Regions from separate parts of the Pradoshia eiseniae genome, predicted to be linked through region 2. Evidence: a T-box and tRNA genes for the amino acid it is inferred to sense, from the RefSeq annotation. Region 2 holds a T-box; the other holds one or more tRNA genes.

Region 1 (13,970 bases), on a different contig from region 2:
GGTAGATAGGTCCGAGGTGGAAGTGTGGTGACACATGGAGCTGACGGATACTAATCGTTCGAGGACTTAACCAAGAACAAAACGCACACTTTGCATGAACAAACATTATCCAGTTTTGAGAGAGTGAAAAAAGTTTAAAAAACTCTTGACCAAAGTCAGAAATGATGTTAGAATAATAAATGTCGCTGACGAAGAAGTCTGGTGGCGATGGCGAAGAGGTCACACCCGTTCCCATTCCGAACACGGAAGTTAAGCTCTTCAGCGCCGATGGTAGTTGGGACTCACGTCCCTGTGAGAGTAGGACGTCGCCAGGCAATATACAATTATTCCGCAGTAGCTCAGTGGTAGAGCATTCGGCTGTTAACCGAACGGTCGTAGGTTCGAATCCTACCTGCGGAGCCATAATGGAGAGCTGTCCGAGAGGTCGAAGGAGCACGATTGGAAATCGTGTAGACGGTCAACGCTGTCTCAAGGGTTCGAATCCCTTGCTCTCCGCCATTATTAACTTGATAAAGGCCCCTTGGTCAAGCGGTTAAGACACCGCCCTTTCACGGCGGTAACACGGGTTCGAATCCCGTAGGGGTCACCACTTATTATATGGAGGATTAGCTCAGCTGGGAGAGCATCTGCCTTACAAGCAGAGGGTCGGCGGTTCGATCCCGTCATCCTCCACCATAAAAATTTAGTATCACATTCCCATTGGCGCGGGGTGGAGCAGTCTGGTAGCTCGTCGGGCTCATAACCCGAAGGTCGCAGGTTCAAATCCTGTCCCCGCAATTAATGTGGTCCGGTAGTTCAGTTGGTTAGAATGCCTGCCTGTCACGCAGGAGGTCGCGGGTTCGAGTCCCGTCCGGACCGCCATTTATATTGATGGCTCAGTAGCTCAGTCGGTAGAGCAAAGGACTGAAAATCCTTGTGTCGGCGGTTCGATTCCGTCCTGAGCCACCATTAATAATTAAACAATTAAATGATCTATGATATAATCTAACGTATCATGCCGGTGTAGCTCAATTGGTAGAGCAACTGACTTGTAATCAGTAGGTTGGGGGTTCAAGTCCTCTTGCCGGCACTCTTCATAACGGAGGGGTAGCGAAGTGGCTAAACGCGGCGGACTGTAAATCCGCTCCTTCGGGTTCGGCAGTTCGAATCTGCCCCCCTCCACCATTCTAATAGGGGCATAGTTTAAAGGTAGAACAGAGGTCTCCAAAACCTCCAGTGTGGGTTCAATTCCTACTGCCCCTGCCAAAATATGGCGGTTGTGGCGAAGTGGTTAACGCATCGGATTGTGGTTCCGACATTCGTGGGTTCGATTCCCATCAGCCGCCCCATTTATGCTTTGGGCTATAGCCAAGTGGTAAGGCAACGGACTTTGACTCCGTCATTCGTAGGTTCGAATCCTGCTAGCCCAGCCATCTTTAATGCGGAAGTAGTTCAGTGGTAGAACACCACCTTGCCAAGGTGGGGGTCGCGGGTTCGAATCCCGTCTTCCGCTCCAGACATTCAAATCATTGGCGGCATAGCCAAGTGGTAAGGCCAAGGTCTGCAAAACCTTTATCCACCGGTTCGAATCCGGTTGCCGCCTCCATTATTATGCCGGTGTGGCGGAATTGGCAGACGCGCACGACTCAAAATCGTGTTCCGTGAGGAGTGTCGGTTCGACCCCGACCACCGGTATCAATTGACAGTATGCCATAGCTGTCAAAAAAAGTTCTCAGCATTAGTTGCTGGGAACTTTTTTATTTTCCTACTATATTAAAGTGACGATCCGTCATTTACTTTAATACATAATGGAACTAAAGAACATAACTTAAAAAGGGTCAAAAGATGATGGTGAAGAATATCTATAGGTGATCGAGTATACAGCTCAGTGCCAGTTAGATTTTATGCTCATCTGCTTCTTTAAAAGTGTAAGCATTCAGTTCACGCTCAAGTCTATTAATTAGTATTATTTTGTTTGCTATAATGGAATGCACTAATTAACAAGAAATTCCTTGCCAGATGTTATTGACATCGATGAAAAATATCGGTATATTGACATAAGGATAAGTGATTATTCTTTGAACAATAAGTTCAACTTAATAATATGCCGGTGTGGCGGAATTGGCAGACGCGCACGACTCAAAATCGTGTTCCTTACGGAGTGTCGGTTCGACCCCGACCACCGGTATCATTAGACAGTATGCCAAAGCTGTCAAGCAAGGTTCTCAGCATTTTATGCTGGGGGCCTTTTTTTCTTTTCTGAATATGATTGAATAGGCAAAATCGTGTCCATCATATCGGGATATCTGGAGGGGAATAACGTGAGAAGAGAGGGTATTTAACTAATGATGTGCTTAGAATGATTAATGCTAAATTTACAGACTAAGGAGCGTAAGTGAGGTTTGAGAAGGGGGAAGTAGTTGCGAGATTCATAATCTCGCAACTATAGAGCAGCATCTGAAGATAGACATATATGATTCATTATCTAAATGGTCACTATTTTATTATAGTAATTTCTTATGAGCTAATGCAAAGCAAGAGCAGGTATTATGGCTACTTGCTTATTAATTTGCATTATTTTACCACTATAAAATACTATTGTATTAGTCAGAGGAATCTGTTATTATAACTTTAATTTAATTGAGAACCTTTAAAGACAGTCCAGAGAGGCTGACAAGGTGGGCGGATCTATAGCTTGGAAACTGTATTTGTACACATATAATTTATAAATGTGTAAAAATGCGGTGTTTTCTGGCATTTACCACTTGTCGCGTTGAGGCAAGTGGTTTTTTTTGCTCACCAAGACTAATAACTTGGGAGGAAACAAACATGCAATTAAAAGACAAAGATTTTTCGTTTCAATCTGTACCTAAAGCGAATCGCAACAGCTTCCTCAAAATGCTTGTTGTTATGCTTGGATTCACATTCTATTCAGCAAGTATGTGGGCCGGTGGATCATTAGGGGAAGGATTAACATTTAGTCAACTAATGGGTGTCATTTTACTGGGCAACCTTCTATTAGGAGCGTTCACCGGAGCATTAAGCTATATAGCAGCGCAAACGGGCTTATCTACTCACTTACTGGCACAATATAGTTTTGGTAAAAAAGGAGCTTATATCTCTTCATTCATGTTATCAGCAACACAGGTCGGATGGTTCGGCGTAGGACTAGGAATGTTTGCATATCCGGTTTCTAAATTAACTGGCCTTCCACTTGTCCCTATTGTCATCATTACAGGGATTTTAATGACAGCCACTGCTTATTTTGGTATGAAAGCCTTAACGATATTAAGTTTTATTGCTGTACCGGCTATAGCGATATTTGGTTCAACGAGTGCTGGAATGGCCATCACGGATATGGGCGGAATGGATGCACTTAATGCCTATAAACCGGATACTTCCTTAACATTAGCAGCAGCCTTAACGATTACAATCGGTTCATTTATCAGTGGTGGTACGTTAACACCTGATTTCGCACGCTATGCCAAAACAGGAAAGCATGCTGTAACAACTACCGTCATTGCCTTTTTCTTAGGTAATACATTAATGTTCTTATTTGGTGCGATTGGTGTCATTGCAACAGGTCACAATGATATTTCAGATGTCATGATTTCACAAGGACTGCTTTTGCCGGCCGTATTGGTACTCGGATTAAACATATGGACAACAAACGATAACTCACTTTACGCATCTGGACTTGGTTTTGCCACCATGTTTAAGAAGCCGAAGGTATTCATGGTTATGATGAACGGTACAATTGGAACGGTATTTGCCATCGTTCTTTATAACAACTTCACAAGCTGGCTAACATTCTTAGGCTCCACTCTGCCAGCTATCGGATCAATTATTATAGTGGATTTCTTCTTTATCCAGAAAAGACGATATATTCAGTATGAGAAGGCGAATATTGCTAAAGTGCATGTTCCAGCCATTATTGCATGGGCTGCTGGTGTCATCTCGGGGTTAACATTACCGGGGATCGCGCCACTAAACACTTTATTAATCACAGGAATTGTTTATATAGTTTCTGTTACGCTATTGAAAACAACCGTTGTTACAGAAGTGGATGAGGAGGAAGAAGTCATTTATGCAAAAGTGGTCTAATGCTTCGATCTTCGGAAGAGAAGGTCTTTGGGATTTACTGATAGAAGATGGTTCATTTAAAAAAATTGTTAAATCTGGTACAAGCGGATTTGATGACTGTGAGACAATCGATTTAAACGGAAAGCTAGTGTGTGCGCCATTTATAGAACCGCATATTCATCTTGATACAACCTTAACGGCAGGACAGCCACGATGGAATGAAAGCGGAACTCTTTTTGAAGGTATCCAATGCTGGTCTGAAAGAAAAGATTCTTTAACAAAAGAAGATGTAAAAGAGCGCGCTAAAAAAGCCCTTAGCTGGCAAATGGCTAACGGTATAGGTGCTGTCCGTACACATGTTGACACAACGGATCCTTCTTTAGTAGCTTTAGAGGCTTTGCTTGAAGTAAAAGCAGAAATGAAGGAATTCCTTGATTTACAGATTGTTGCTTTCCCGCAGGAAGGTCTAATCTCATATCCGAATGGTCTGGAACTGGTAGAGGAAGCATTAAAAATGGGGGCAGATGTTGTCGGGGGCATACCTCACTTTGAATTTACGCGTGAAGATGGCGTTCAATCGATTCGGGAGATTTTTAAATTGGCCATGAAATATGACAAACCGATTGACATTCATTGTGATGAAATTGATGATGAGCAATCTCGCCACGTGGAAGTTGTAGCCCGAGAAACGATTATGAACGATTATCAAGGTCGGGTTACAGCAAGTCATACGACGGCCATGGGCTCTTACAATGATGCTTACACATATAAATTAATGCGTGTCCTTAGACTAGCTGAATTGAACTTTGTGGCGAATCCACTAGTGAATATTCATCTGCAAGGTCGTTTTGACACGTATCCAAAACGCCGTGGCTTAACACGTGTAAAAGAGCTTGATCAAAACGGATTAAATGTTTGCTTCGGTCATGACGATATTATGGATCCCTGGTATCCGATAGGAAACGGGAATATGCTGCAAGTATTGCATATGGGCTTACATGCTTCACAGTTAATGGGCTATAGCGATATTGCTAACAGCTTAAGGTTTGTGACGGATAATAGTGCTAAAGCATTGAACCTCAGCAATTACGGCATTGCGGAAGGAAATCCCGCAAACTTCATAGTGCTGAATGGGGAAGACGGCTATCATGCCCTTCGTCTGCAAGCAGAGGTTCTATACTCTGTTCGAAACGGAAAAGTGATTGCTCAAACCAAGCCTCGCGAGACGCACGTTTTCCTGCCAGAGCAAAAGAACATTACCTTTATGTAAAAGTTTGAATGAAGGTCTTCATCAGTTAGTGATGAAGGCCTTTTCTAATGCCTACTATATTTTATCTAATCCTTTGGGTGAAAGCTTCACATTGTAATGGCAGCGGTTCAAATGTAACTGCAGAATCTATTCTGTAAAGGTTTGTTTTTTCCAAAGGACCAGCTGCTTAGTAGGAAAATCTGGCTGATATAATCCCATCTATCTCTTATACATAAGGAAAGCTCCTCCTCAGAGGAGCTTTCCTTGCAGAATATAACGGTCAGGAGCATTCCCGATGTATGTGAAGGGATAACAGGTTGTGAGGGTAAGGGTAGGCTCATTCTTTTCTACAATGACTGTCCTGTCATCCTTATCGGTAATCCAGCTTTTTTCGATGATATACGTATATGATTGTTCCTCAAAGTTTACGATTAGTTTGTCGCCGATCTTCAGTTTTTCAAGCCCGGCAAAGACCGTGTCTCGGTGGCCGCTGAGCACCGTGTGGCCAAGACCTGGTGTAGTAGTAAGGCGGCTTGAGTACATGCCGACTCCCTTACCGAGGGTATTCTCGTCTGTTCCCCAATAAACCGTAAACTTTTGCTCGATTTTCGGAATAATGAGGGTGGCAACCTTTTCGCCTGACTGATATTCACGAGATACGACTTTCTTGTCCTTGGTGCTTGCGGGTTGCTGGGATTCATATTTCTGCAGCTCTGGCTCAGTTATTGGTGTTATAGATGCGCGGCTTTCCTGCCAGCTGCTAAAATTCATCAGCACGATAGATAAGCCGGCAATGAACATCAGTATTCCTGCGATTTTCCTAGCCATGATTCACCTCATAAAAAGCAACAAGTATTATGCCTTTGATTTGGTTTTTCGCAAAGCGATTATGCCGCCTGCAGCAGCTAGTGCAGCACCGAGTGTCATCATGCCTATATTGTCAGTAGCTGTATCAGGCAATGCTTCTCCTTCGGTTTGATTTTCCTCTGAATCAGATCCGCCTTGTGAATCGGTTGAACCGGCTCCATCATCTTTGTCTTCTCTTGATGCGACGTACGCATCATATTCACCCTTGCTCGTTTCGCATGGCAAACCATCATTATCACGGTCTAAGTCATGGGGATCATTATCAGCGTTATACCCGTTCTCATACCAGAATGCGATAACTTCTTCTTTGTTAGAAAAGTCTCCACAATTTCGATCATCCTCAGCAAATACGTAAGCGCTTTGACCAGCCAGCAAGAAACCCAATGCCATCATGCCTGCAAACAACCTCTTCATTTACATCAGCTCCATTCTGTCGAAATTGGAAATGTTCTTCCAGTCACATTATGCGTTGAAACGCCATTATTTTTCAAATCATAAGTCAATATATTTGAATATTCAGTTATTTAATCCTATTTTCGTGGTTGGGTATCACTCAAATAGGACTGTGCAGCAGTACGCTTTTCCTAAGGAAAATGAACTGTCCCTTGAGGGTATACTATATTTCTCCGAATTGTCTTTTAGTTGACTAGATATTTATATGGCAAATAGGGAATCCTTTTTGGTAGGCAAGCTGCTATAATTTCATATGTATTTATTATTTGAATAAAATATTTTACTGAGGTAGGGAATCATGAAGCAGTTAATTATCTCAAAAACATTCATCTTTATATTTGTTATCCTCTTTGTGACAGCCTTCGAGGCTGCTTTCGGAGAGTATAATGTGTTGATTGGAGTCACGACTGTGGTGGCTCTGCTTATGTATTTGGAGAGGGATCTGACTGTATCTCCTTGGAAGAACATGATGCTGCTTTTGGCCATTAATTTGTCCCAGGGGATACTTGGTCAATTGGCGGGGATTAATCCTTGGATAGGATTGCCTTTAAACTTTATGGCTATGTTTATTGTTGGTTACTTTTTTACGTCTAATATAAAAGGGCCAATGCATATTGCGTTTGGTCTGCAATATTTGTTCATCCTGGCAGCTCCTGTTCCATTAAGTGATTTTCCATTGAGGCTTTCATCGCTCGTTGCCGGAGCGTTAATCATTATGCTCGTTCAATGGATCTTTAACAAAAGGAAATTGACCAAACAGGGCAACCGGTATTTCTTGCAGGTATGCGGACATTTACAAGAAAAAATCAGCCGAATTCGTGATAAACAGCCTGCTCCGGAGCTGGATTCCCTTATCCAATCGGATATTAATGGGCTGCGGAAGGTGATTTATTTTCGGAAAATTAAGGGCTTCTATCTGACACATGAGGGAAGAGCTCGCTTGAAGATTTCAGTCTGCCTTGAAAAGCTGCATTTGCTGTTAAATCGCGCTGCTGCAAGTGACTACCCAGAAGAAGTCTTGGAAGCTCTAAATATTGAGTTAAACCATATGAAGGATTACGTTAATAATGGGAGAAGCATGTCTGATGATTCCCTGGTTGGGCTTGAAAGGGCCCATAAAGGGCATGAATCTGCTTACATAGTTGAGCTCATCAGCACGTTGAAGCTATTGCGTGAATTGCTGATGTATCTGCACACGAGTGAGGTCTCTGAACTGAATAAGGTTGAGAAGGTAGTTGAGATTCCGAAGGGTTATCGGAATGCCTATCAGTTTCTAAAGGATATTAATCGGTATTCAGCTCGGTTCACTTTCGCACTGCGCTTAGGAATTACGATTGCAGCAGCAGCTTTTATTGTTGATTATTTTAATATCAAGGATGGACGATGGGTTTTATTTACGATTTTTTCTGTGACACAGCCTTATTATGAAACGGCTAAATTTCGTTTCAAGGAACGGGTGATTGGGACCTTGATGGGAGGGGCTATTTTTTTGGTCTTATTTAGTATTTTTCACGACATGACCATTCGCTCCTTCCTGGTGCTGCTGGTCGGCTATTTGAATGGCTTTGCGGTAAAATATCGGAATGTCGTATTGACGGTTACAATATCTGCCCTTGGAACAGCTGCTCTTATTGGAGATCCGACAGTTTTGACCATGAGAAGAATTATTCTTGTTCTCATTGGCATAGGAATGGGCATGATTGCAAACCGTTATCTTCTTCCCTATACGCTGGAAAAAGGGACAAGGGATTTGATGAAAAGCTATAAGCAAGTCTCCCAGGAACTATTATTTGAGGCGGGCACCTATTTGAAACACAGAAATAATGCACATACAATCAATGATTTATTTGCTCTTTCTACTTTAATAGAGGAGCGAATCATTTCAAATAATCAAATGCTGCAGCTTGAGGAAATGGATGACTTTCTCTCGGCTCAACGCCGTTTGAATCATGCCATTTATGAAATGTTCCTGCGAATGCAAAGGGAGAATACAGATGCCTCTCTTCTTGGAGAAATCTTGGAAGAGCTTGGTCTGGTTCTCTCTTTGGAAGGGGAGGGAGGAAATGAGCAGGCTGGCCGATTATATGACAGACTGCAGATTTCCGAGTCTCTTGATGAATATATATTGTTAAAGGATGCACTGCGAATATTTAAGGGCTTTAGAAAGCAGGCTTTGTTCAATTGACTACTATGTGGGGTTCTCATATAAGATGAGGGCTCTCTTTTTTATGGTCTACGCTGAAATCTACATGAAAATCTGCAATTATTCCGAAAAGAAGGGTATAAGGGGTGTATTCGCATCTTTGGTGAAATTGCGCAAGCTTACAAGGGAGGACATTGACGATGGATATTATTATTTATGCAGCCATCTTTCTGATCGTTTATTTCTTCATAGGAAGAAGAAGTGGGGGACGGGAGAGAGGAAAGCTATTTCATATCTTAGCCGCTGCCTTGATTACCATTTTGATTATCGTGATTTTATTTATTATAAGGGGAATGATTCCTTAAGACATCATGGGACTGTGGATTGATAATCTGCAGTCCTTTGTTTTGCAAATATGACCGTGATCATAAAGGAATTTTTACACGAAAAAGAGAATATTATTAACAGAGGGAAAGGGAATTTAATCATGGCAGGGGGATTAATTTGAGGAAAATCTGGTGTGTCTACAGTTTGTTATTGTTGCTGGCAGCTGTGGTTTCAGGTTGTAATGTGTCAGAAGCGAGCGGGGGGTCAACCGTGATTAAGGTAAGTGAGAATACGGATCGACAGCAGGCATTTACGGACTTAGGCCTAGTGTCGGTGCTCGATTTTGATGTTACATGGCAGGATGCTGATGAGACTGAGCTGGTTATTTGGGCGGAGCAATATAAGGGTGGGAAGCTAGATACAGAGCAGATAATCAGCTTCACAACTTATAGTGAGGAGGCCAAGAAGAAGGGACATCTCGGAATGGGAATCGTCGATGCTGAGGACGCTCCGCCCATGATAGTGGCTTATGCTCTCGAAAGTTCGATGAGGGTTGCACTAGAGGGAAAGATCGATCATTCGAATGCCTTTTATGGCTGGTCTTCCATTGATGATGAGAAGGTGAAATTAGAAATAGGGAAAACTTATACTATCGGCGCTTACAGGGTGTCAAGTGGTGCTTCGATTCGGACCTATAATCTTCAAAGTGAAGATGAAGTGAAGAAAATGATGAAGGAGGATCGAACAGGATTCTTGCTTAAAGTTAAGCTAGAAAAAAAGCAATAGTGTGAAGAGGGTCTATCCAATGTATGGATGGCCTCTTTTTTATTGTAGTATACCTTCATAAAGGAAATTATTCTTTGTTGATTTTTAACAGAAATTGGTGTTTCGAGCGTTAATTTAGATTTATTTGTCAATTTTTAATATAATGGATAAATGTTTTTAAAAGACTGAAAGAAGGAGAGGGATTTTTTGAGTAACCAAAACAAAACACCAGGAGTACCCGGGATTCCAAACACAGGTTTCTTTGGCCATCCTAGGGGGCTATTTACGTTATTCTTTACAGAGTTTTGGGAGAGATTTTCTTATTATGGCATGAGGGCCATTCTGGTTCTCTATTTATATGCAGAGGTGACAAAAGGCGGCTTAGGATTTGATCAGGCTACCGCCATGTCAATTGTGGCCATTTATGGTTCATTAGTGTATTTATCCGGAATTATTGGCGGATGGATTGCAGACCGATTGTTAGGGACAAGCCAAACCGTATTTTATGGCGGTATATTAATCATGGTTGGCCACATTGTTCTTTCCCTGCCATTCGGTGTGGAAGCCTTTTTTATCAGCATGATTTTTATCATCCTTGGTACAGGGTTGCTTAAGCCGAACATTTCGAGCATTGTCGGTGAGCTTTATACAAAAGATGATCAGCGCCGGGATTCCGGGTTCAGCATTTTCTATATGGGGATTAACTTGGGAGCCTTTAGCGCTCCGTTCGTGGTAGAGAAATTGCGCTTTGAATTTGGTAGCTTCCATGCTGGATTCTCTGCAGCAGCAGTCGGGATGTTTGTCGGATTGGTTGTGTATGTAATTACAAGGAAGAAGTATTTAGGAACACTCGGCAGTGAAGTTCCAAACCCGCTTTCAGGGGATGAGAAGAAGAGATATGCTATGTCTATCACAGCTGCTTTGATGATAGCAGGGGCTGTTCTCTATGCTTTAGCAACTATCAACTGGCTCACAATTGACCGTTTCATCTTGCTTGTGACGATTACGGCAGTCGTTATGCCGGTGATTTATTTCGTCACCATGTACAGGAGTTCAAAAACAACAGGGGATGAACAGTCAAGATTGCTTGCGTATATTCCGTTGTTCTTAGCATCGGTCCTATTCTGGGCAATATATGAGCAAGGGGCCAATCTTTTGAACATTTATGCCTTAGAAAGAACAAATTTAACCTTGCTCGGCCAAAAGATTGCACCGGGTGTCCTTCAAGCGATGCCGGCTATGTTTGTCATTATCTTTGCTCCAGTGTTTGCTTGGTTATGGTTGAAGCTTGGTGATAGACAGCCTTCTACACCAAAGAAATTTGCAGTTGGGTTATTATTTGCAGGACTGTCCTTCGTCGTGATGCTTATCCCTGGGTTCTTAGGCGGGACGGATTCTCTCGTAAGTCCATATTGGCTGATTTTAAGCTATTTCGTCGTTACATTAGGTGAACTTTGCTTGTCTCCAGTTGGTTTGTCGGCAACGACGAAGCTTGCACCAGCAGCCTTTTCCGCGCAAACGATGAGTCTTTGGTTCATGTCTAACGCGGTTGCCCAAGCTTTGAACTCACAAATTGTGAAATTGTATTCTGCCGAAACTGAAATGCTTTATTTCGGAACGATTGGCGGTCTGGCGATTCTATGCGCGCTTCTTATGTTTGTCATCTCACCAATGATTCAGCGGAAGATGAAAGGTGTCAGATAAAGACAGTTTTAGCAAGGACAAAAGGTCTCAGCATATGTGCTGGGGCTTTTTTTTCTGCTTATGGAAGCTTCAATGATCGCTATATTGATATCATTGGTAGCTTATCCCTTTATAGGTGTATAGTAAGGATAGAGGGAATCCTATTAGTTAAGTAAAGAACATTTCCTCTTTAGATGGTTCAAACAGAATGAAAAGGCATCATATGAAGGGAGAGATTAACGTGAATCAAGCAGTAGTCATTACAGGTGCGGCAACAGGTCTTGGGAGAGCCACGGCTTTAAAGCTGGCTGGAGAAGGATATCGATTAGTTTTGGTAGATTTCAATGAGGAAGCAGGAAAACAAACAGCCGAGGATGCGAAAGCATTGGGAGCGGAAGCGATTTTTGTCCGTGCGGATGTATCGAATGAAGAAGATGTGAAAAAGTATGTAGAAGAAGCGAAATCGGCATTTGGAACGATTGATGCATTCCTGAATAATGCTGGAATCATGGTTCCTTTTCGTCTCTTGCATGAGTATGATGTAGAGGAATATGATCGTATCATGAACATTAATGTAAAGGGAGCATTCTTAGGTATAAAATATGTCATACCTGTCATGCTGGAGAATGGCGGAGGGACAATCGTCAATACAGTGTCCTCCAATTCGTTCAAACCAACGGCCTATAACGGCGTCTATGCAGCGACTAAGCATGCTCTGGCAGGATTGACCAAATCGATCGGCCAAGATTATCAGGATAAAGGAATTTATGCTGTAGGGGTTGCTCCAAATAATATGAAAACAACGATTTCTAAGAATGCGAGTGTCACAATGAATCAAGAGATTGGTGCGGCAATTCATGCCACTACACCACCAAATATAGCCGCAACAGCGGAAGAAGTAGCAGAGGCGATGGCGTTTGCCATGAAGAATGGAAAGCTGCTCACAGGCTCAATTATTAACTGTGCAGGAGGACAAATCCTCCAATAGGATGCTTACCATTACTAAAAAGGATGAATAATTAACGAGCTGAAAAAAATATTATGATCGCAGGGAGCGGAGTATTGAGAAGCCACCTCGCTAATCAGCGTCTTTAAAGGATTGATATCGATTACGATAGTCATGAAGATGCAAAGCTTTTTGGACCCAGTTTTTAAAAAGGATAAAGAGATTGAAGAAGGAAGAGAGGCAGACGAATTGCTTCTCTTCTTTTTTGGTATAAAGGTCTGATGAATTATGTCTAGGAAGGATTGCTCTCTGGCTATATAGAATACTTATATATCCCGTGTTATGCGCCTATATGATTATTGTCAAAGCCTTGAAAAATTCAGAAGCTGGTAATCTTTCAAATCCAGAACTCAGGGAAGCGATGTCTAAGTATAATGAGAAATTAGTGAAGGCGGAAGGCCATAGGTCACGGATGGTCCCTTTTCGGAAACGAAGGAGTTAATTGCCGGGTTCATCTTAATTGATGTGAAGTCTAGGGAAGAAGCTGTCGTATGGGCTATGCAGATGCCTGACTCGCAAGGAGATGGGGAAGGACAAATTGAACTGCGGCAAGTAATCGAGCTTCCGGCGATCAGAGGGTGCGTAAAGATTTATAGGAAGCGCCGGAAAAGCTGGAACAACTATCGATTTTGCGAATTAGGGAAGGATTTACATCTGGTTTGAGTGCCATGTATCAAAACTTTATCCTCAAGGTGGTTAGAATATGGGAATGTCGGATTATTATAAAAATCTCCGAGAAAGAGTTGGAAGTGAACAAATTTTTATACCGAGTGTTGCGGGAATCATACGAAATGATTTAGGAGAAATTTTATTTCAAAATAAGGGTAACGGAGAGAAGTGGAGCCTTCCTGCTGGAGCAATTGAACCTGGAGAAGCGCCAGCCCAAGCGGTTGTTCGCGAAGTATGGGAGGAGACAGGATTATTTGTGGTGCCGCGAAAATTACTCGGTGTATTTGGCGGGAAAGATTTCCGATATCAATATCCTAATGGGCATCGTGTGGAATATAGCATCTTTATGTTCGAGTGCATCATTCAACATGGTAAACTTGAACCAATAGATAGCGAAACGGCTGAACTTCAATATTTTAGCCCGGACAATATGCCGGAGCTTGCCTTGCCTTATCCTAAAGACCTGTTTAATCAAAATGAAAATAATGAAACTTACTTTCAGTGGGATGAACAATGGTTAAAAGGTCTTTCTCGCATAGATGGGTAACGGGAAGCCAAAGAAACGAGCACTAGTTTCCAGCTAAGACCCTTTTAATCAAGTTTTCTGCTATATGTCGTACGCAGAGGCAAGAAATAAGGAGGAAGGGCTATTGATTCTTTTGCCCAATTGGGAGAGGGTCCTGAAAATGAATTCTTATTATGACTATTGCTGAGCCTAAGGCAGTTTAGTTGAAACAGAAATATTA
Region 2 (17,097 bases):
TTCTTCCTTAATCAAGACCTTTGTCATCGAAGTCCATATTGATAACCAGCTTTTCGAGACTTTCCGCGGTGATGGAATGGTCGTTGCTACTCCTACTGGTTCAACTGCCTACAATAAGTCCCTCAATGGCGCTGTCGTTGACCCAACATTGCATTGTATGCAGGTGAGCGAAATCGCATCCCTGAATAATAATCATTACCGGACATTAGGCTCCTCCTTTATCCTTGGAAGTGAACGCGTTCTCTCCCTCCAGCTATCAAAAACAGGAGATGATTATCCAATCATCGGGATGGACAATGAGGCGATGAGCATTCAGCATATCGAGCGATTAGATTTCCGACTCAGCGGCCGTACGATTAAGACGGTCAAGCTGCGCGATAATTCCTTCTGGGAAAAGGTGCAAAGGTCATTCTTATAAGAATATAGTACAAGCAGGTGAAAGGAGCCTATACCGGCTGCTTTCACCTGTTTTATTTTTCACCCTGCTTCCCCGATATCCTACAAATAAAATACGCTGACCCGAGAGTCCGTTAAATACGGAATTTCGAGTCAGCAATATATTCTACGCCTTCTGGTTTTCCAGCTCCATTTTTCTTAGCTCAACCCTCATAATCTTGCCGGAAATCGTCTTTGGAAGATCTTCGACGAAGGCAATCTTACGAGGATACTTATAAGGAGCTGTCAAGTCCTTCACGTGGTTTTGCAGCTCCTTGACTAGCTCATCAGACGGCTCTGGCACATCTTCTTTCAATACGACAAAAGCCTTAACGATTTGTCCTCTTTCCTCATCAGGGCTTGCTACAACAGCACACTCCTTGACATAGGCATGCTTAACAAGCGCATCCTCTACTTCAAACGGTCCAATCGTATAGCCGGAACTAATGATAATATCATCCCTGCGTCCCTCGAACCAGAAGTATCCGTCCTCATCCTTCTTCGCCTTATCGCCTGTAATATAATAATCTCCCCTAAATTGCATGGCCGTTCTTTCAGGGTCCTTATAATATTCTTTAAAGAGAGCCGGTGTTTCTACATGCACAGCTATGTCCCCAGTCTTACCTGCAGGACATACCCGTCCTTCCTCATCAATGACCTCTACCTTATTTCCGGGTGTTGGTTTACCCATCGAGCCTGGTTTGACATCCATGCCTTTTGTGACACCAACAAGGAGCGTATTTTCGGTTTGCCCATATCCATCCCGAACCGTAACCCCGAAATGAGAGCGGAATGTGTCTATGACTTCCCTGTTCAATGGCTCGCCCGCAGAGACAGCACTATGAAGATGCTGCAGCTTATATTCAGCCAGATTATCGGCCTTTGCCATCAATCGATATTCGGTGGGCGTACAACAGAGAACATTGATGGAATAGTCATCTAGAAGCTGCAGATACGTCTTTGGCTCAAACTTGCCCTGGTAAACGAAGCCTGTTGCCCCCGAGCCAAGCACTGACAGGAAAGGGCTCCAAATCCATTTCTGCCATCCAGGACCCGCTGTTGCCCAGACAACATCTTCTTCCTCAATGCATAGCCAATTGCTCGCCGCGGTTCTTAAATGAGCATATGCCCACCCATGTGTATGAACAACACCTTTTGGCTGTCCTGTCGTACCTGATGTATAGGAGAGAAAGGCCATGTCCTCTCGCTTTGTCTTCGCGATCTCTAGCTCATGATTAGCATGCTTAATTTTCTCATCGAGCGGTGTCCAGCCTTCCACCTGGCCATTTATAATGAATTTATGTAAAGAGTCTTTTGATGAAAGGCCTTCAAAGGTCTCTGTATAGGGTTTATGTACAAGCACAGCTTTCGCTTCGGAATGGTCGATTCTATATTGTAAATCCTTCGTCCGCAGCATTTCAGAACATGGTATGACCACTAGTCCAACCTTTAGGGCAGCCAAGTAAACTGTATAGGCTTCAATAAGCCTAGGCACCATAATCAGCATCTTATCTCCCGCTTTTAGCCCTTCATTCAGGAAAACATTTGCTGTTTTATTAACCGTTCGTATAAGCTCCTTATATGTCATCTCTTTTTTTAAACCGCTTTCATCTCTCCATATAAGAGCTTTTCTTCTTTCATATTTTGCATACTTTTCAATTTCAGCCACTAAATTGTATTGCTCTGGTGCAATAAGATTCTCACTCATTCTCTCCACTCCCCTTAGCAATTAATGGTAATCAATGCCATTATACATGATTTTCCAAAATATTTTATTATATTCTGTGAAATTATCCCCTTTGTTGTATGTAAACATCGAGATAAAAAAAAGAAAGCGGACCTAAGTCCGCTTTCTGTAGCCAAGTGTATGAAATTATCTGGAGTATCCTCCACCCAATTGTTGCTCAGCCATTTGAACAAGGCGTTTTGTGATTTCTCCACCAACAGAACCGTTAGCGCGAGAAGTTGTTTCTCCTCCAAGTTGTACTCCAAACTCGGAAGCAATTTCGTATTTCATTTGGTCAAGAGCTTGAGTTACTCCTGGTACCAAAAGGTTGTTTGAGTTGTTTGACATGTGTTTTTCACCTCCTTTGTGATTATAGAGTGTGTAAAAACACATGCCGATATGCGCAACTCAATATGGTAATTGTTCACATATTATATTTAGAACAGATCTTCCGTTGCCTCAACCTTCTTCTTGTCCTTGCTGCTGAAGATGATGGTTTCCGTTTTCTCGACCGCTTCTTGAATATAAGGATCGAAATCCGTGAAGGATTCGTAGTGATTAACCTTCTCTCTTCGTGGTTTCGTCTTAGGATTTGTCGGTGTAAAGACAGTACAGCAATCCTCAAATGGACGGATAGAGATGTCATGCGTACCAATACGTTCAGCAATCTCAATGATTTCTGTTTTGTCCATCGCCAATAGCGGGCGGAGAATAGGCGTATTGGTCACTTCGTTGATCGTATACATACTCTCCATCGTCTGACTCGCTACTTGCCCTAAGCTTTCGCCCGTGACGATGGCGAGCGCTTTACGCTGCTCTCGAATCTCATCAGTCACGCGCAGCATCAGCCGTCGTGTTGTTGTCATCGTGTAATTATCCGGAATTTGTTTTTGAATCAGCTTTTGAATTTCTGTAAATGGAACGATATGCAGAACCATCCGTCCATTGACCTCCGCTAATTTCTCTGCCAAATCAATAACCTTTTGCTTCGAGCGTTCACTCGTGAATGGCGGGCTGTAGAAATGGACGCATTCAATTTCCACCCCGCGCTTCATCGTCAAGAACCCTGCAACAGGGCTGTCAATGCCTCCGCTCAGCATGAGCATCGCAGAACCGCTTGAACCGATTGGCAAGCCGCCTGCTGCTGCAATTTTTTCCCCAGTAATATAAGCTGCATCCTTACGAACTTCTACGCGCAGCTTCAGATCTGGATTATGGACATCTACCTTTAGTCCTTCTTTACGCTGCAGGCAATATCCCCCAACGAGGCCGTTTAAGTCATAGGTTGAATAAGGAAATGTCTTGTCAGCCCGTTTAGCATCAATCTTGAATGTCGCAATATCCCGTGAAAGGTGATTGATATAGAATAACGCTGATTCCTGAATAGCTGGGATTTCTTTTTCTACCTTTAAGGCAGGACTTAAAGAAGAGATGCCGTACACTTTCTTCAAACGATCGATTACTTCTTCGTGGCCCGCTCCGTTCAAATGGATATACATACGCTCATGCTGTGCCTCAATTCGTACATTCGGATAATCCATCAAGGCGTTTTTTACATTTTTCTTGAGCTGTGTAATAAAGCTCTTCCGATTCCGCTTCTTTAAGGTAATCTCCCCATAGCGAACGACGATATGGTCAAATTTAATCATCTTTTATTAACCTCACTTAACATTTGAATGGCCTTGCCTACTGCGGCAATGGCCTTGTCGATATCTGTTTTCTCCAAACCAAAATGAAGACTGATTCGGATGGAACTGCCGGCGATCTTCTCGCTTTTTCCCATTTGCAGCAATGTATGGCTCATCGATTTCTTCTTCGACGAGCAGGCGCTGGTTGTGGAAACATAAATTTCCTCATCCTCAAGCGTATGCACGAAAGCCTCTGACTTTAAGCCAGGAATGGAAAAATTAATGATATGCGGTGCCGCTTTTTCATATGGCGTATTGATGACTAACCCGTCAATTGCTGCCAGACGGCTCATCGCATATTCCTGCAGCTCCTTCATCTTCCCTAAGCTGCTCTTGCTTTCCTCGGTTACAAGACGCATTGCCTTTGCCAATGAGACAGCTCCGGCAACACTCTCTGTCCCGCTTCGGAAGCCGGACTCCTGATTTCCTCCGGCAATAAGTGGAGAAAGCTTGACTCCCTCTCTTTTATAAAGGAGGCCCGTCCCTTTAAGCCCATGTATTTTATGACCCGATAATGAATAGAGGTCTACATGGGTAGCTGCCAAAGAAAGATCTACCTTACTAAATCCTTGGACCCCATCTACATGGAAGAGAATCTTCGGATAGCGTCTCAGCAGCTGCCCTATTTCCTCAATCGGCTGGATGGAGCCAATCTCATTATTAATATGCATAATCGAAACGAGAATCGTGTCTTCTCGAATCGCTTCCTTCAATTGTGTCACATTTACTCGTCCATATTCATCCACCGGCAAATAAGTAATTTCATACCCTAAGTCGCTCAGCTGTTCTGTCGGATTAAGGACAGACGGATGTTCAATGGAAGAGGTGATAATATGTTTTCCCCGGGCTTTATATTGCAAAGCGGCTCCTTTAATGGCAAGATTATTGCTCTCTGAACCGCCTGAGGTGAAAATAATCTCGGCCGGATTGACTTTCAAGAGGCCTGCCACTTGCTCACGCGCTTTCGCAAGCAATTGTTCAGCCTTTCCTCCAAAACCATGCAGCGAAGAGGGATTACCCCAAAAGCCAGTTGAAACCTTCATAAATGAATCCAGCACAGCCGGATATGGTTGTGTCGTTGCACTGTTGTCCAAATAAATCATCGGATTTCTCCTCCCCTAGCCTATCAATAAGAAAATGTAGCATAAACTTAACGTTTTATAAAGCTGCAGATTTCAACTTTGCCTTATTTTCTCACCCCTTAAGGACTGCTATCCAAAAGGAAAGACCAGCCCATGGTCAAATTGGACTGGTCTATTTAGCCATATAGTCTTGTTCCAGTAAGTCTTGGATTTTTTTGAGCGAGCCTGGGTCCACTTGTTCTATCGCGGTGGCTGCCTGTTCGAGTGCATCCTCATACTGATAATTACGGAATTTCTTCTCAGCATCGCTTAAAGCGGCTGCAACAGATGGATATTGCCTTCTATACCGATTTCCGTATTGGATAACCTTTTCAGCGAGGTGCACCTGCTCTGTCAAATTCTCAGTCGCCTCATGAACCCTGCTGACCGCGACACTGGCAATGTCGAGATAATGCATGACCGCATTCATGTTCAGCGGCTTTTCATCCAGCTTATCTTTCACATCAGAGAGACTTTCCTTCGCTTGAACAACCATTAGCTCATACGAGGTTGGCATACCCGGCATATTACTCTCCTGAATCATCCGCAATGATTCAATCATATTCATTTGCAGCTTGCGGATTGTCTCCCTTGATTCAAGCTCGTCCTTACGAAGGGCATTTAGCTTCTCTTCATATTCCTTTTGGGCCTTTGTCAGCTCATCAAGCTTGCCTTCAAGCTCGACAATATCTTCCTTCAACACCGTGTAGGCCGTTTTCTCCTCAGAAAGCCTATCCTTCAGCAGCTCCCATTTCGCTTTAACATTGATTAATGTCTTTTCAATATTCGTGCGCACTACAAGCTCTTTTTCAGGCATTTGATAGATCTGCTTAACGACATTGGTCTCTGCATCTAGCTGCTCAAGTCGGTCAACAGATTGATCGAGCTTCTGCTGATACATATTTTTCGCAGATATTACATACTGACGAGCCATCACTTCCTTCTCAAGAAGATCGTAGAAGGATTGAATCGTATCATTCAATTGCTCGATTTCACTGCTTGCTTCATCTGCTTTTGTTTCTTTTAGGAGTGATTTAGCTTCAGCTAACTGCTGTTCCATTTTCTCTAGTTCTGTCTCAAAATAAATGTGGCTGAGCGGATACCCTTGTGAGCACATTTCCGTATATCCCGTTTTCAGCTCATGCAGCAGGCCTGGAATATGTATTTGGCAATTCGCCAAGAGATCTGGAATCTTCTCCATCTTCTCCTTAATGGCAATCAGCTTGGCTTCGATGGACAGAACCTGCTCTCTCGCCTCCAGATAATCGCCAGATTCTGTCTGTGTATTAAACGTCTGGAATTCCAATGCCAATTCATCAAATTCCTGTTCAAGACGTTCTGCTGCAGACCCGAATGCATGACGATGGGCAAGCAAATGCTGCTTCGAATCCCGATAGGTCATTAAAAGCTCCTCGACAAGCTTCTTATTCTGCTCTTCACTGCCGATAAGATCGTTCAGTTCATGAAGAATCGCTGCCAGCGTAATCTCAGTTTCGTCCAATATCCGATCAATCTCATGCTGGACGGCCACTGATTTCTTAAACCGGTATTTATCCGTATACTCTTCTGCATCAAAGAGCAGACTCTCCACTTCTGCCAGGCGGTCCGTTTGAATGGTATCCCACTCCTTGCGCCAGCGTTCAAACAACCGCTCTGTCTGACCAGTCATGTTCAGGCTTTTCACTCGAGCCAATTCCTCAGCTATCGGCCTGTTCATAATCTCTACTTTCTTATCTGCAAGTCTGTCAATTTCTTTATAGTGCTTCTTTCTTACCAATATCCCTACGATAAAGGCAACAAAGATTAGCGCTAGTCCCCCTATCACATACTTCATAAAGAAGCCTCCTATTCAACACGAGACAAATATTTATGTATACAAGTTCATATCAATGATTTAATGATAACATGGTACAGACTTTTTTTAACCATAAAATACGATATTTTCTGCAAAAAGTTGTCCTAAACGACTTATCTTTTGCCAAAAACTCTCGAAAGAAATAAAATTTGTCGAAAAGGAGGAGTAAAATATGGATATTTTTGATGGTCATGTACATACACATTACTGTCCGCATGGAACAAATGCAGAAATTAGCGCCTATATCGAACGCGCACTCCAATTAGGATACAGCCAAATTTCTTTCACGGAGCATGCTCCGCTCCCTGATACCTTCTCCGACCCCGCGCCTACAAGGGACAGCTCGATGGCCATAGATGAGTTCCGTTCTTATATAGAGGAGCTGAAAGACTACCAGAGGGCCTATGCTGGAAGGATTACCATTAAAATCGGGTTAGAGATTGATTATATCGAAGGGCATGAGGAAGAAACGAAACAATTATTAAGCGAGCTTGGCCCGAATTTGGCCGATTCAATCCTATCTGTCCATTTTCTTCGACTAAAGGATGAATGGTTCTGTCTTGATTACAGCGAGAAGGAATTTGAGCGCATCATCGGGCGTTTTGGCACGACAGAAGCTGTTTATGATGCCTATTATAAAACACTTGAAAAAGCCATATTAAGCGATCTTGGTCCTTACAAGCCAAAACGGCTCGGTCATCTTTCGCTCGTGTCCAAATTCCAAAAAAAATACCCTAGCAGTTATGATTCCACTAGGCAGATGCTTAGTCTATTGCCCCTGATCAAACAAAAGGGATACCAGCTTGATGTAAATACAGCCGGTTTATTCAAGCCCTTATGCAAAGAGATTTATCCGCCGGAAACAATCCTGCATACGGCTGCTAATATGGGCATCCCGCTCGTTTATGGTTCAGACTCACACCATCCATCTGATTTAGGCCGTGGTCTTGATGCCCTTGACCCTGCTATCCTTGAGCACTTAATCAAGCCTTAGCCAGCTCTATTGGCGCCGGGTACACCGCTTTGAACAGGCATTCCTGCAGGAAAGTCTCAATCTCTGTGAAATACGCATTCGTAAAATACGGCTCATTCGGGAAGATATGCCAGACCTCCATGAAATACTGCGAATGAATAAAAGGCTCATTGAGCATCGCCTTTAATTTTGTCACGAACATCGGAATGGAGATGGGACGAAGTTCACCCCGTTTTCTTCCCTCTTCCATGATCATTTTGAGAAGGAATTTCTCCTTAGACAAATATGTCATGTAGACTTCCCGATTCAGGCTCGTGTCCACTGAAATCTCTCTGAGCACGAGCCTTGTAAGCAAAAAGTTTTCACGGTAATAATGCAGGCAAAAGCTCGCATACTGAAGGAGACATTCCTGTGCGCCCACACGCGGCAATTGCTCGGCAATTCTCTCAAGCCCATCTAGGTAACCCTCAAAAAAATCAGTAAAGCAATGCTCCAGCAAGCCTTGCTTATGCTGAAAATGATAAGAAATATTAGCGGAATTACTTCCGGCACGACCGGCAATATCTCGAATAGATGTAGCGGAGTAACCTTTCATGTAAAATAAATAGATAGCAGCCTCTATAATGGAATCCTTCGTCTTAGAGTTCTTGTCCATTCGTACACTCCCCTCCTTTTAACAAAGGTAATTCTCTTTATAGATTACTTCTGTTTTAAGGGGGCGATATCCTTTAATAAGTTCTCGACAAAAAGAATGGATCAGACAGCATTGGCAAGGTTTCAATACCCAATATAGGGAGGAAAGGAGAAATATCATGTTTCAAGTCGAACAATACACCGGGACTAAACCAGAGCAATATCAATCTGTTAGCAAACAATTGGCGGCCTTAATTGCCGGAGAGCCTAATCGGATAGCTAATCTAAGCAATGCGAGTGCTCTCTTGAACGTATTTCTCGATCATATCAATTGGGTTGGCTTTTATTTATATGAGGAAGATACCCGCCAATTGGTTCTCGGACCGTTCCAGGGACTTCCAGCTTGCATCCGTATACCCCTTGGCAGGGGCGTTTGCGGCAAAGCAGCCGAAGAGCAGCAAGTGATGCGCATTGCAAACGTTCACGATTTCCCGGGACATATCGCCTGTGACGCTGCCAGTCAGTCAGAGATTGTTCTACCAATTGTGAAGGATGGTCGTCTCATTGGCGTTCTCGATATCGATAGCCCGATTCTTGACCGCTTTGATGAAGAAGATGAAGCAGGACTTAAGCAAATCGTCTCTATCCTGGAATCCGCCCTATAAAAGGGACGTTTTATCCGTTTTCCATGCTCGTATTTTCCAATTAGAAGACAATACCTTGACTTCCCAGTGAATAAATTATACAATACTCCTTGTGTAAAATATCGCAGCTTATGTTCACGTCTTTATTCGTTCATTTCATTCCTCAAGCCTTTGAGGTGCATCTCGTAACCCGCTGCTGCTAGGGCGAAGGTGCATGAAAATGAAATGGCAGTAATGCATGTAAACATCGGTTTTTATTTTACAAAAATAAAAACAATCAAGGAGGAGTCTACTTATGGCTCGTTATACAGGTCCATCTTGGAAACTGTCCCGTCGTTTAGGAATTTCCCTAAGCGGTACTGGTAAAGAATTAGAAAAGCGTCCTTACGCTCCAGGACAACACGGTCCTAACCAACGCAAAAAGCTTTCCGAATACGGTTTGCAATTGCAAGAAAAACAAAAACTTCGTCACATGTACGGTGTGAACGAACGCCAATTCCGCACTATCTTTGATAGAGCTGGCAAACTTCAAGGTAAACACGGTGAGAACTTCATGGTTCTTCTTGAATCTCGCCTTGACAACGTTGTTTACCGTTTAGGTTTAGCACGCACTCGCCGTGCAGCTCGCCAACTTGTAAACCACGGTCATATCCTAGTTGATGGACGTCGCGTTGACATCCCATCTTACCGTTTGACTGCTGGCCAAACAATCGGCGTTCGCGAAAAATCTCGCAACCTTGATGTTATTAAAGAAGCGATCGAAGTAAACAACTTCGTACCTGATTTCTTAACATTCGATGCTGACAAGCTTGAAGGAACATTCACTCGTTTACCAGAGCGTTCTGAGCTTCCAGCTGAAATTAACGAAGCTCTTATCGTTGAGTTCTACTCTCGTTAATCTGCTCGTTACGAAAAACCATCCCTTTTGGGATGGTTTTTTCTTTTGTTACGTGGATGTATTGAATACTACAGCTGCTCATAAAATATTTTTAGCTTTGTGGGATATATGAAGAAAGAGCCAGGGATTCTAAAGATAATCGCCCCTATAATCATTGTATTCATTTATAATGACAATCGTTTTGGCTTTTTTTCTGATTATAATAAGCTTTTAAAGGTAAAAAGGAGCCCATACTCCAAATACTCCTTTATACATCTATTCTTCTTATTTGAGCTAGCTGAGTGATTCCTGTTTGTCTATCAGTTATCGCACTCAGCTCATATTTTATGCCATCGACTACTAAGACTGAAATCTTATTGCTATAAACAGTACGAACAACTGATATCGTCTCTACAATATGACCTTCATCCCTAAGGTGTTTAACAGCTGCACGGTGAAATTTCTCGGGTTCTTTATACCATTTGTACCAATCATCTAATTCAAACGTAATGATGTTCCCCTTACCCCAATACCGTTTTATCCATTTCCCCAACAATCCAGCCACTCCCTTCTTATATTAAATATATCAAAAAAGAAATTTTAATAATATTTTGATTTTTATCATCACAATAATGATTCTTCTCTCGCAAACTCCTTTAAGAATTCTTGGCTATTGCTAAACACCCATTCACCTAGTCATATAGCAATAAAAAGTCCCAGGTGCCTATGACACCTGGGATTCTCTATTTCTTATACATATTTAATTAGCGTGTATTTCTTCTTGCCGCGGCGGATGACCGTGAATTGTCCTTCAATCCGGTCCTCAGCGGACAATACATAAGAAAGATCGGTTACTTTATCGCCATTAATGCTGATGGCTCCGTTTGTAATGTCTTCGCGCGCTTGACGTTTAGATGGGGAGATTTTCGCATTCACGAGCAGCTCTACTAATGTTAGCTCTTCATCAGCTGCCGGCACATAGGAAGGCACGTCCTTGAAACCTTGCTTAATATCATTCGCGCTTAGCTCCTTTACATTGCCGCTGAATAACGCTTGCGTGATATTGATTGCTTTATCGAGCGCGTCCTGTCCGTGTACAAGGCGGGTCATTTCTTCCGCCAATGCTTTTTGAGCCTTGCGAAGATGCGGTTCTGTTTCGACAGAAGCCTCCAGTGCTTCAATTTCTTCCTTCGATAAGAAGGTAAAGATTTTTAAGTAGTTCACAACATCTTGGTCGGCTGTGTTAATCCAGAATTGGTAGAACTCATACGGAGTTGTTTTTTCTGCATCAAGCCAAACAGCGCCGCCTTCTGTTTTACCGAATTTCGTTCCGTCAGACTTTGTCACAAGCGGGATCGTTAAGCCATATGCTTTGGCGCCCTCACCCTGTGTTTTACGAATCAAGTCTAACCCAGTAATGATATTGCCCCATTGGTCACTTCCGCCAAGCTGAATTTTGCAATTGTAATTCTCATATAAATGCTTAAAGTCAATGGCCTGTAAAATGGTGTACGTAAATTCTGTGAAAGAAATGCCCGTATCGAGTCGTGAGGCAATCGTGTCCTTTGCCAGCATGTAGTTGATTCCGATATGCTTCCCGTAATCGCGCAAGAAGGTGATCATATCGAGGGATCCGATCCAGTCAAAGTTATTGGTCATAACTGCACCGTTTTCCCCTTCGAAATCAAAAATACGCCCTAATTGCTTTTGCAGGCACTTTACATTATGCTGAATTGCTTCAACCGTTTGCAATTGACGCTCCTGCGTTTTACCGCTCGGATCACCGATCATCCCAGTTGCTCCGCCGACCAGGATAATTGGCTTATGGCCAGCCTGTTGAAAACGGCGTAAAGTCAAGAATGGCAATAAATGACCGATATGCATGCTGTCTGCAGTAGGGTCAACACCGCAATATAAGGATGTTGCTTCTTTCTGTAATTGTTCCTTAAGGCCCTCTTCATCCGTCTGTTGATAAATAATGCCTCTCCATTGCAAATCCTGAAGTAAATCCATTGTCATTCCTCCTATTAGTTAAACAGCTAGACATAGCCCTCATTCGCTCACTTGCACTATAAAGCTGTATGATTGGTTCTTAAGACTATGTGCAGCAAAGCTTTGTAAATAAACACAAAAACGCCCCTTCATAAATATGAAGGGACGATGATTATCGCGGTACCACCCAACTTGCGGGATAAAAGCTTCCCGCCGCTTTCACCTTATAACGGCAAGGGCCCGGCATACGCTACACAGCCTGCCTTAGTGGCTTGCCTTCACGAATGCTGCTACAGGAGGTAATTCATTAACCCGTTTATACCGGTTTGCACCAAACCACCGGCTCTCTAGAACAGGGACGGATTAACTACTGGATTCCTGTCATTGCATTTTACTTTTTCATTGGATATGATGATATGAACTTTTTATCATATTTATCCTCCCCTTGTCAAACCCATTTTAGACATGAGCGAGACAAAAATGACAAAAATAGAATCTTTTATACGATTTTCCTACCTTATGCTATAATGTACATGATTTCTTATAGGAGTGTGAAAAATTGGAAGAGATAATCGCAAAAATTAAAAAAGGGGTCCAATCCCTCTATTCATATGTCACTCAGCCAACATTCAAGCGGAAAACAAGCATTACGTATCAAGTACTCTGGAATTATATTCTCATATTCATGATTGTCATCGTTCTTGGAATATTTTTTGCAGGCGGAGTAGGAGCAGGCTATTTTGCCTCCATCGTGAAGGATGAGCCTGTTCGAAGCGAAAAACAATTAAAAAATAGTTTGCTAAATTATGAGGAAACATCAGAGGTTTATTTCGCAGACAATGTATATTTAGGAAAGCTGCGCACAGATCTTGAGCGGCAGGAAGTGAAACTCGAGGATGTCTCCGATAATGTCAAGAAGGCATTGATTGCAACCGAGGATGCCTACTTCTACGAGCATGATGGTGTCGTTCCGAAAGCCTTGATGCGCGCTGTCTTCCAGGAAGTAACTGGTTCAGCCGTCCAAACAGGCGGAAGCACATTGACCCAGCAGCTGATTAAGCAGCAAATCCTTACAAACGAGGTCTCCTTTGACCGGAAGGCGAAGGAAATCCTATTGGCGATGCGCTTGGAGAAATTTCTCGAAAAGGATGAAATACTAGAATCATATTTAAATATTTCACCATTTGGCCGTAACTCATCCGGTCGAAATATAGCTGGTGTCCAAACGGCTGCGCAAGGGATCTTCGGCGTCGATGCCAAGGATCTCTCCTTACCGCAAGCAGCCTTTATTGCCGGCTTGCCTCAAAACCCCTATTCATATACGCCATTTACTCAGTTTGGGGAGGTGAAGGAGGATATCAGCCCTGGTCTTAATCGAATGAAAACTGTGTTGAAACGGATGTACAACAACGGAGATATTACGAAAAAGGAATATGAGGAAGCCTTAAAATATGATATAAAGGCAAATTTGGCGAAAAGACAGCCTTCCTCAACAGAGCGTTATCCTTATCTCACATATGAGGTAGAAAAAAGAGCGATTGAAATCATGATGCCAATCCTTGCTAAGGAAGATGGATATAAGCAGAAGGATTTAAATGAAAGTGAAGAGCTATATCAGCAATACTATAACCTAGCCGACCAAGCCATCAGGCAAAACGGCTATAAAATCCATACAACTGTCAATAAGAAAATGTACGATAATATGCAGAAGGTCACGAAGGAGTTTCCTTATTATCAAGGGACCCGGCCAGCTGATAAGATTGACCCGGATACCGGCGAAAAGGTAATAGTGAACGAGCCTGTTGATACTGGCGCCATTTTGATCGAGAACTCTACCGGCAAGATTTTAAGCTTTGTCGGCGGGCGTGATTTTGAACGTGAGCAGCTGAACCATGCAACCGCTGCTGTCCGCTCAAATGGGTCAACGATGAAGCCATTATTGGTATATGCTCCCGCAATAGAATACGGAGTATCTTTCCCAGCGAAAACATTGATTAATGCTCCAATCAGTATCAATGGCTATAGTCCTGGAAACTATGCTGGAGGCGGAATCACTGGTTTGACGACAGCCAGGGAAGCATTGAAGAAATCATACAACATCCCTGCCGTACTGCAGTATAAAGAAATAGTGAATCGCCGTCCGGCAGAATATCTGAAAAAAATGGGCTTCAGCTCACTACATGAAGCCGATTATACGAATCTTTCAACTTCCTTGGGAGCCCTTGAAAGAGGGGTCACTGTCGAGGAAAACACCAATGCATTTGCCACATTTGCTAATGGCGGAGAATTTGTTGATGCATATATGATTGAAAAGATTGAGGACAATGACGGAAACATCATCTTCGAGCATAAGTCAAAGGCGACGAAAGTATTCAGTCCGCAGACCGCTTATCTGACATTGGACATGATGCGTGATGTCCTTACATCAGGGACAGCTGCCGGGATTAATAGCAAGCTGAAATTCTACAGTGATTGGGCCGGCAAAACCGGAACGAGCCAAAGCTTCCGCGATGCCTGGTTCGTGGCTACCAATCCGAACGTGACCTTTGGTGTTTGGATGGGCTATGATTCAAATGGCTCCGTGGAAACAGGTGGCATGAGCTATTCCCAACGTAACCAAAGCTTATGGGCCCGATTGATCAACTCAGCCTATGATGTGGATCCTAAGCTGATTGCTCCATCAAGCCGGCATCAAATGCCTGGCGGAATCGTGACAAGATCCTACTGCATGCTGACAGGAACACTCGCATCTGGAGCATGCGCGGAAGCCAAGCTGACCGTCTCTGATTATTTCAATGCGAGCCATCTCCCTAATGGAGGCGGAAATATGCCGACATCAAGTGAAAGCTATGTGTTCATTAATGGCAAGAAATATCTCGCCCACAAAGGTACACCTGCTGAGTTCACGGTAAAAGGAATTGCCGTAAGCAGCGACTTCTTCAATAGCATTGGCGGCCAATATGTAACCGACAAATCAGCCATCATGCCGAAGGGCGATAACTACAAGAATCTTATCATCGGCGGAGCTACATTAAATGATAATGGTAAAGCACCTGGTGCCCCATCTGTTACGGTAAACGGCAAGGCGATCAGCTGGAGTGCCTCAGGTGACAGCGACGTAATTGGCTATTATGTATACCAAGATGGCAAAAAGGTCGCAAGCATAAAAGTTGATGATTCTCGAAGCTTCTCATCAAGCGGAAAAGGGACCTATCATGTGGTCGCTGTCGACATAGCCGGCAATCTATCAAAGCCTTCTAATCTGATTGAATTCAATAAAGAAGAGAAAGCTGAAGATAAGAAAGAGAACAGCCAAAAAGACGACAAGAAAAAAGATGACAAGAAAAAAGATGACAAGAAAAATGAGGAAGATAAGAAGCCAGCAGATGAGCAGAATGAGCCCTCAGATGAAGGAGAATCATCTGACGATCAACCAGCAGAACCTCGAGAGCAATCCAAGCCTGAAGAGGATGAGGATGAGGATGAGGCTGCTTAACTAATCAATTTGAATAAAAAAGGGCTGTCCCCAAAAGTCCGTTATTAAACGGACTTTGGAGGCAGCCTTTTTGATTTAGGAAAATAGACAAATTCATCTTTATTACTAACTAAGGAGACAGACATTATATGCCTGTCTCCAATTTATCTGATATTTAATGCTTTCGGAGCGAGAGCCAATCCATCTGTGCTATTACATATTTCTCCTTTTTGGAAGGCTAAATCGAAACAAACTGCCCGCACCAAGTTGACTGTCAACCGTAATGGTTCCCTGATGCATTTCTACAATCCACTTAGCCATCGAGAGTCCAAGTCCGGCATTCCCGTTTACCGTGCTCGTTCTTGCTGAATCAACCCGGTAGAACCGTTCCCAAATTTTCTCCTGCTCCTTCTTGTCAATGCCGATTCCATTATCAGATATCTCCCCAATAATTCGATCAGCTTCTTCATAGAGTTTGATTTTGACAAATCCATTCTCCCGATTGTAAGTAATTCCGTTCATCACCAGATTCATAAGCAAGCGCATCAGTAAGGTTTGATCGGCCTCTATCATCAATCCAGACTGGATATCCTCTACGACAGAAATGCCGTTCTTCTCCCCACTCTCTCTCATTTCATCAGCAACCATTTCGGCGAGTTCGCTTATATCAAAGGTCTCATATATGATGGGTGAGCTGTCTTGGTCCTTCCTTGCCAGCTGCAATAATTGGTGGATTAATTCAGACATTTTCGTCGACTGCCTTAGGATTGACTGCAGCGCTTCCTTCATTTCAGCCTGATTATCGAGCTGGGTAAGAGCATATTCCGTTTGTGAAATGATGACAGATGTTGGCGTTCGCAGTTCATGCGACGCATCGGCGGTGAACCGCTTCTCATTCTCAAAAGCTGTCTCTAGCCTTTCAAACATGCCATTAAAGGTTTCAGCAAGTTCATGAATTTCATCCTTGGTGCCAGATAAATGGATTCGCTTCGACAAGTCCTTCCCATCCCTGATTTCATAAACAGCACGGTTCATCTCTTCTATAGGGTGAAAAGCTTTCTTCGTAATCCAATAGCCGCCAAATCCGGCTAAGAGAAGAAGAAGCGGAAATGCAACGAGCACGATGAGAAAGATAATCTTCATCGTTTTCACAAATGAATCTATTGCCATAATACTGCGCACCCAAATACTCTGACCATTCTCGATGAGCTGATAATCATAGCTCAGCCATTCAGTTTGATTATATTCTGACCGCTTGATTTGATCATGCTTAAATCCTTCTTCTTGCTGGTAGCCGGCAGGCGGATTTCCTGCCAATAAGCCCCCATCTTCATTGTATATAAGGATGCTAACACCATCATCATAGTATTCAAATTCGTGATCAATGACTGCTCCGCCATCCTTGATGGCGATACCATCAAGACTGTCACTGACAGCTTCTTTTAATTGTTTCTCAGCTTGATATGTGACCGCCTGTCCAGCAAACAGCCAGATAAGTGTGAACGCAAACCCCATAATGAGGAGGATGAGTCCTGTGTACCAAATAGTTATCTTCATCTTTATGGATAATTTCTTCATGATTTCCCTCGCAATACATATCCGGAGCCACGGACGGTCTGAATCAGTTTCAACTCATGCTCGCTATCGATTTTCTTTCGTAAATAACGGATATACACAT

The links. A T-box is a leader RNA that pairs with one kind of tRNA and senses whether it is charged. The one in region 2 lies ahead of tyrS (tyrosine--tRNA ligase), so its partner is inferred to be a tRNA-Tyr.
Region 1: it has a tRNA-Tyr gene. The T-box ahead of tyrS (tyrosine--tRNA ligase) is inferred to sense a tRNA for this amino acid. The anticodon was not compared.

The regions. Positions count from the first base shown of each region.
Region 1 covers NZ_PKOZ01000025.1:2,193-16,162, reverse strand. The annotation lists rRNA gene rrf (5S ribosomal RNA) at 198-314, shown strand; tRNA gene CYL18_RS18410 (tRNA-Asn) at 328-402, shown strand; tRNA gene CYL18_RS18405 (tRNA-Ser) at 407-498, shown strand; tRNA gene CYL18_RS18400 (tRNA-Glu) at 515-589, shown strand; tRNA gene CYL18_RS18395 (tRNA-Val) at 600-675, shown strand; tRNA gene CYL18_RS18390 (tRNA-Met) at 704-777, shown strand; tRNA gene CYL18_RS18385 (tRNA-Asp) at 785-861, shown strand; tRNA gene CYL18_RS18380 (tRNA-Phe) at 873-948, shown strand; tRNA gene CYL18_RS18375 (tRNA-Thr) at 997-1,069, shown strand; tRNA gene CYL18_RS18370 (tRNA-Tyr) at 1,081-1,164, shown strand; tRNA gene CYL18_RS18365 (tRNA-Trp) at 1,172-1,245, shown strand; tRNA gene CYL18_RS18360 (tRNA-His) at 1,253-1,328, shown strand; tRNA gene CYL18_RS18355 (tRNA-Gln) at 1,338-1,412, shown strand; tRNA gene CYL18_RS18350 (tRNA-Gly) at 1,421-1,495, shown strand; tRNA gene CYL18_RS18345 (tRNA-Cys) at 1,511-1,585, shown strand; tRNA gene CYL18_RS18340 (tRNA-Leu) at 1,593-1,674, shown strand; tRNA gene CYL18_RS18335 (tRNA-Leu) at 2,086-2,167, shown strand; gene codB (cytosine permease) at 2,809-4,083, shown strand; gene codA (cytosine deaminase) at 4,067-5,332, shown strand; gene CYL18_RS18320 (class D sortase) at 5,561-6,139, opposite strand; gene CYL18_RS18315 (excalibur calcium-binding domain-containing protein) at 6,167-6,592, opposite strand; gene CYL18_RS18310 (FUSC family protein) at 6,930-8,816, shown strand; gene CYL18_RS19315 (hypothetical protein) at 8,975-9,139, shown strand; gene CYL18_RS18305 (hypothetical protein) at 9,279-9,887, shown strand; gene CYL18_RS18300 (peptide MFS transporter) at 10,074-11,570, shown strand; gene CYL18_RS18295 (SDR family NAD(P)-dependent oxidoreductase) at 11,791-12,537, shown strand; partial or broken gene CYL18_RS18290 (YciI family protein) at 12,848-13,119, shown strand; gene CYL18_RS18285 (NUDIX hydrolase) at 13,259-13,771, shown strand.
Region 2 covers NZ_PKOZ01000008.1:40,471-57,567, reverse strand. The annotation lists gene CYL18_RS13255 (NAD kinase) at 1-418, shown strand, start outside; gene mbcS (acyl-CoA synthetase MbcS) at 563-2,143, opposite strand; gene CYL18_RS13245 (alpha/beta-type small acid-soluble spore protein) at 2,309-2,509, opposite strand; gene thiI (tRNA uracil 4-sulfurtransferase ThiI) at 2,599-3,807, opposite strand; gene CYL18_RS13235 (cysteine desulfurase family protein) at 3,807-4,952, opposite strand; gene ezrA (septation ring formation regulator EzrA) at 5,104-6,804, opposite strand; gene hisJ (histidinol-phosphatase HisJ) at 6,998-7,819, shown strand; gene refZ (forespore capture DNA-binding protein RefZ) at 7,809-8,453, opposite strand; gene CYL18_RS13215 (GAF domain-containing protein) at 8,611-9,096, shown strand; gene rpsD (30S ribosomal protein S4) at 9,371-9,973, shown strand; gene CYL18_RS13205 (hypothetical protein) at 10,221-10,505, opposite strand; gene tyrS (tyrosine--tRNA ligase) at 10,703-11,965, opposite strand; T-box leader at 12,103-12,338, opposite strand; gene CYL18_RS13195 (transglycosylase domain-containing protein) at 12,504-15,440, shown strand; gene CYL18_RS13190 (sensor histidine kinase) at 15,633-16,997, opposite strand; gene CYL18_RS13185 (response regulator transcription factor) at 16,994-17,097, opposite strand, start outside.